DNA from 2 places in the Aliivibrio fischeri ATCC 7744 genome. Region 1 is predicted to be linked to the other one. Evidence: riboswitches for the same ligand, from Rfam matches in the RefSeq annotation. Region 1 holds a riboswitch; the other holds the start of a gene.

The links. Region 1 has a riboswitch for cobalamin ahead of AVFI_RS12820 (TonB-dependent receptor domain-containing protein). Riboswitches for the same ligand answer to the same signal wherever they lie in the genome.
Region 2: linked by a shared signal. The riboswitch ahead of AVFI_RS15565 (ABC transporter substrate-binding protein) and the one ahead of AVFI_RS12820 (TonB-dependent receptor domain-containing protein) in region 1 are both predicted to bind cobalamin.

What each region holds. Positions count from the first base shown of each region.
Region 1 covers NZ_CP092712.1:2,793,350-2,796,531, forward strand. Annotated here, with positions in the region: gene AVFI_RS12820 (TonB-dependent receptor domain-containing protein) at 1-1,529, opposite strand, end outside; cobalamin riboswitch at 1,576-1,800, opposite strand; gene trmA (tRNA (uridine(54)-C5)-methyltransferase TrmA) at 1,949-3,055, shown strand; one part of gene AVFI_RS12830 (IS3 family transposase) at 3,147-3,182, shown strand, end outside.
Region 2 covers NZ_CP092713.1:435,062-438,243, reverse strand. Annotated here, with positions in the region: gene AVFI_RS15570 (FecCD family ABC transporter permease) at 1-611, opposite strand, end outside; gene AVFI_RS15565 (ABC transporter substrate-binding protein) at 611-1,528, opposite strand; cobalamin riboswitch at 1,548-1,682, opposite strand; gene AVFI_RS15560 (cobalamin adenosyltransferase) at 1,767-2,303, shown strand; gene AVFI_RS15555 (sensor domain-containing diguanylate cyclase) at 2,600-3,182, shown strand, end outside.

The sequences.
Region 1 (3,182 bases):
ATCCAATCAAAACTTAATTGATGGTAAATTGCTCCTGTATTAAAGCTACTGGATATTTCTATTCCTTCAATTGTTGCTTTATCTACATTCTCACTAGGTGTCCCATAAACAATTAAGTCTGTAATTTTATTTTTATATGCCGCTAAACGAATAGTCGCTAAAAAATAATCAACAATAAGTGCAACTTCCATATTTTCCGATTGTTCTGGTTTTAAATTTGGGTTGCCACTATCGCCATAAATAGGATTAGTTGAATAAAGATCATTAAATGTAGGAGCTCTAAATGCAGTTCCAGAATTAAATGTAAGTTTATAATGTTCTATAACTTGGTAACCAACACCAAATTGCCACGTTGTATTATTACCATAACGCTGATTATCATCATTTCGTAAACTAGCTTCTAGCTGGAGGTCATCTTTTTGATAAACTCCCGTTACAAACCCTGCTAAGTTTGTTCTTGAAGTTTCATCAAACTTTGCAGCGTCTGTTGAATTAGATACATCATCTTTATACCAATCAATGCCACCACCAACATTTAACTCATTAGTTAATTGATAAAAACTATTCAAATAAACCGAGTTACGCTGAGTTTCAAAAGTAGCATCAGTATAAACACCAGTCCAAGAACTATAAGAATGTTCATTATTATGATCCTGATTAGTGGCTACAACTAATGACGTTACCCACTTATCAGTTTTGTATTCATTACTTAAAGCTACGTTATAATTCTTACTATCTTTAGAAGATGCAGCTGGATCATAATCAACCGAACCTTCGCTATAATCAATATTTACTCTGCTATTAAATGATTCTGAAAATTTATATGCTAATTCTAAAGATAAGTTATTACTTTCAAACCCATCATTATCACTATCTTTACTAGGGTCATAATTACTATTCGATTCACTATATGCGGAAAAACCATCTTCTTTTTCTTGGCTTACAGCTACTTTCACATATAAACTATCGTTTACTTTTGTACTTGTTACTGCACTAAGTTGTTGATATTTATTAGAACCAAGACCACCACTAATTTCAGTATATTCATTAGTTGTCGATGTAATGATATTAATAACACCGCCGATAGCATCTGCACCATAAATAGCAGTACGAGGACCTCTAATATACTCAACTCTTTCTACACCATTAAGTGAAATAGCATTAATGGCTGCCACTCCCGAAGTTGCACTTCCTAATCTAACACCATTCATTAGAATTAATACATGATCTGATTCCGTACCACGAATAAATAAACTCGTTTTCTGGCCATAGCCACCATTTTTTCCAATTTGAACACCAGGTAATCGGCGAAGAACCTCATCAAGAGATTTAGCTTGCATTGCTTCAATATCTTCTTTTGTAACTACTTCTACAGGCGCAATCACATCTTTGGCTGACTGCTCAAATCTGTTCGCAGTAACAACCATGGTTTCATCGGTTTCTGTTGTGGTATTTTTAGCAAATACAGGGGGTGTATAGGCGTGTGAAAGCAGCGACACTACAGCTGTCGCTAAGGCAGTTTTTTTCATTTCCGTTGTTTCCTAAAATCGCGTTAAGTCCATATAGCAATACGTAATGTATTACTTATTGCTGGCAGGTCTTCGGACTTGAGAGCAGTTAACCTAGAGTACTCACTTCCCATTATTTTTCGATATCCTTAAAATATCTAAACTTAACAGTGTGAAAAATTGTACCTTCGTTCTCTCTTACCGCTGCGCGTCAGTTCTGGATTTTCACCAGATTCCCTATTCAGGCTATAATTAATATTAAAAATAGCGCACCAACATGGGCGAAATAGTAGTGACCTACACTATCTTTGTCTAGGTTTATGCGCTCAATATCACGTATTAGTATTAATTAGTTTCGATCAATAACACACAAATACTGGACAACAGATCTCTATCGCATAAAATCGGCGCTCTTATTTTGAGCAGCGTGAGGCAAGACGATGACACAATCAGTCATGAACCCAGAAAATTATCAAGTACAATTAGATGAAAAAGCAGAAGCACTCTCTGCTATGTTTTCTGAATTTAATGTTCCAGAACTGGAAGTCTTTTCCTCTCCTGCTGAAAACTACCGCATGCGTGCTGAATTTCGTGTGTGGCATGAAGGTGACGAAATGTATTACGTCATGTTCAACCAAGAGACCAAAGAAAAATACCGTGTTGATTACTTCTTACCTGCAAGCCGTTTAATTAACGATTTAATGCCATTACTAACAGAAGCAGTAAAAGAAAGTAAAACACTTCGCTATAAAATGTTCCAAGTGGATTTCTTATCGACGCTTAGTGGCGAAATTTTGGTGTCGATGCTTTATCACCGTCAACTAGATGATGCTTGGAAAGAAGAAGCGAAAGCATTAAAACAACGTCTGAATGATGAAGGTTTTAACCTAAATATCATTGGTCGTGCACGTAAAATGAAAATCGTTTTAGACCAAGAGTTTGTTATTGAAAAACTTAAAGTTAATGACGACATCTTAACGTATAAGCAAGTTGAGAATAGCTTTACACAACCAAACGGCATTGTTGCTCAAAAAATGCTGGAATGGGCAGTGGATTGTACACAAAACAGTCAAGGCGACCTACTTGAATTATATTGTGGTAACGGTAACTTCTCATTGGCATTAGCGAAAAACTTTGATCGCGTTCTGGCTACCGAATTAGCAAAACCATCTGTTGATTCTGCTCAATACAACATTGCTGCAAATAACATTGATAATGTACAAATCATTCGAATGTCTGCTGAAGATTTTACTGATGCTATGGAAGGTAAACGTGAATTTAGACGCTTAAAAGATCAAAATATCGATCTAAAAAGCTATAACTGCAACACTATCTTTGTTGATCCACCTCGTTCTGGAATGGATGAAGGGACTTGTAAGATGGTTCAAGGTTACGAGCGTATTATGTACATCTCTTGTAATCCTGAAACGCTAAAAGAAAACTTAGAAATTTTAAGCCAAACGCACAACATTACGCGTTTTGCTTTATTTGACCAGTTCCCATATACACACCATATGGAAGCAGGCGTTTTCTTAGAAAGAAAATAAACTTAAAAAAAAGGCTCAGAGCGTAATGTTCTGAGCCTTTTTTTATGAACTGTCTCGTCCTGAAATGTGTTTACACATTTAGGACTTTTATATGACAAATCAAGAAAAAACAAAGAATAAGCGAACT
Region 2 (3,182 bases), on a different replicon from region 1:
TGCTGCCACATACGACCATCCAGCCCCCCCATTGCCCAGAAAACAAATTGACTGACTTCATACTGTTGCGCCATTAATAGCAGTCCCATACGAGCACCGCCCAATAAACTCGATAGCGCCAAGCCAGTTAATATTAAAAATAAAATTTGTGAAGAAGAGTGACGAGATGCAAGAACATAAATAAACGCAGAAGCAACAAGAGCACCAACCGTTGTAAAAATAGGTAACCACATCGGGTTCATAAAAGAAAAACCCGTCACAATAGCGATAACAGCACCAAAACTGCTTCCCGAACTTACTCCTAATACATCAGGGCTCGCTAATGGGTTTTTAAATAATCCTTGAGTACAGGCTCCAGCTAAAGCCAATGCACCACCAGCCATAATTGCCGCACACGCCCTTGGCAAACGAATGTGCATCACAATTGCAGAGGCAAGCGGATACTCTTTAGTTGCTAACTCACTCCCACCAAATATATAACTCTTAAACATAGCTAAAATATCAATGATTGGAATGTGAACCGCACCAAGACTTAAATAAGCCAAGAATAATCCTAAAAATATGCAAATAGCAGCAACCGCTTGGAATGAGGTTAAACGATAAAAAGACATTAGCGTTTCTTATAAGCAGAATGATTAACAAACAAAATCGCATCAACAATATATTGACTGTAAACGCTTCTTAAAACGTGGGGCATTTGATAAACGCGTCCGTTTTTAATCGCTTTTACTGATTGCAGAGAAGGGTCAGATAAGACGTCTTGCTTAAATTTATCAGCACCTTTTTCATCTCCATACACCCACGCAGGTATAAATAAAATATCAGGATTTAATGCAATGACCATTTCTTTAGATACAGGAACTTGTCCGTATTTATCACTCACTAGCCCTTCAATGGCATTATTCAGATTTGCCTGTTTTAAGACTTCATCCCAAGTAGAATCTTGACCGCTCGATGTTCCCCACGGATTATAATCCAAAGCAGTTAATCGCTTTTTAGGTAAGATAACCTCTTGCTGTAAACGCTGTTGCATATCTTCGATGACTCGCTCAGCAGCAAGTCGACGATTAACAATATCACCGACTCGCAAAATCTCTGTTTCAACCTCTTTTAAGGTATTAGGCGTTTGAATGCGATAAACCGGGATACCAGCACTCTCAATAATCGCTAACTTTGATGCATCACTCCAATTAGCAGCAAAAACAATGTCAGGACGATTCGCTATGATCATTTCCACATTAAGTGCTAACAAAGGTATTGATTTTGGCAATATATCTTTAATCGCTGAATAGTTAGGATTATTAGCAAGATCTGTCAAACTGGATAATTGTTCTTTATCAACCAACTCCAATAATACGGCATCGGTGAATAACGTTTTTGACGATATTTTTGTAGGTGCTTTCTCTAAAATAACGGTATTACCTAACCCATCAACAACATGTAATGGATAGGTAGTTTCGGCCATCGTTGACCAAGAAAGCAAAAGAGAAAAAACAATAATAAATGGGTTTAACGCAAGCCAACGCATGGCAACTCCTGTAAATCGCGTACATAATATGAACCAACTTCGTATCTGACTCAAACTCTTGCAAGCTCTCACAGTGGCGCGCCCGTTACGGATTCTCACCGTATTCCGAAGTAATCTTCATTGTACGATGCTATGTTGATATATTCTATCTATAACCCTGAAAACATGGGATTAATTAGAGATACCCCCTACAACGTGATAAAATTCATCACCTCTTTAATCAACAAAGTAAATATTTATGGCACTTAAAGCATCTGGAAATATTGGTGAACTTTCATACCCATTCATTTTTGAAGACAGCCCATTATGTGACTTTGAAATATTAACGGATGAATTGTGTGCCTATACTGGCTTAGCTCTATCACAAGTAACTAATCAAGAAGTCCGTGAATCGCTAGAACGTCTACAACCAAAAATATTTCACCTTAATGGCTCGATTCGTGGGAAATGTGGCATCTTTGAGCTAGACGTTCAAGAGCTCGTGTCTGAAATGTTTTACTTTAAAGAACAAGTTCATGACAAAGGTAAGCGCTTTGTTCTTCCTCGTGGAACTGGCCCAGTGATTCAACTTCATCAATGCCGTAGCTTAAGTAAAAAAGTGGTTCGTGCCTTAGTCCTTATTGATAAATTAACCAATAAAACCATCCCAGAAACACTTCCTCGTTTTGCAAATGCGCTCGCTAACTATTACTTTGTGCTTACACGAGTATTAAACCAAGATATGGGTATTGATGAACCTGAATACACAAGCATTAATTATCCAACACCTGAATAGGTTAAATGTTATGTAAATATATCGTTAAGCGAATAATGAAAAAGAATATTAATAATAAGAACCATAATATTCTCTTTCATTATCAATGGCAGTAACACGATACAAGTCAATGCAACTCTATTTATGATCTTTAATTATATTGATAGCAAACCTCATATATTATAAAGTCCACCTCAATTATTACAGTCATGCAATAAATGACTTTTTTGTTAAATTTAGGTTAAGTGATTAGAGTGATTACATTTGGTAAGTCCAATAAATTATTTTTTTGGCCACGCTTTATCGTTTTATTTACAATGTTAAATATCTTATTATTTTCAGTGTTTTATTTCTATAAGTTCTCACAGAACCAGATAGAAATAAGTAAAATAAAATCAGAACAAAGTGCTCTAATTTCAGCACAAAAAAAATACATTGCCATGACTCTAAACAGCATTGGGCAAGACTTACTGCTGCTTTCTGATTTTATTGAAATTAACAAAGCGTATCAAAAACACGAACGTAAACTCATTAAACTAGCTGAAATGAACACGCTTGCTCTGAGCTTACGTAAAGGACTTTATGATCAATTAAGATACCTTGATCTTGAAGGCAATGAGCTCATTCGTATTAACTATAATAATGGTATTCCAAGTGTTGTTGCTGGTAATGAATTACAAAATAAATTTAACCGTTATTATTTTCAAGACAGCTTATCTTTAAATGATGGGGATATTTACGTTTCTATTTTAGATTTAAATATTGAGCATGGTGAAATCGAAGAACCTTATAAACCTATGATTCGTCTAGCTACGCCTGTATATGATGATCAGGGAAATAAAAGAGGTATCGTTATATTAAATTACCTTGCAGCGCATTTATTAGATGGTCTAAAACTAT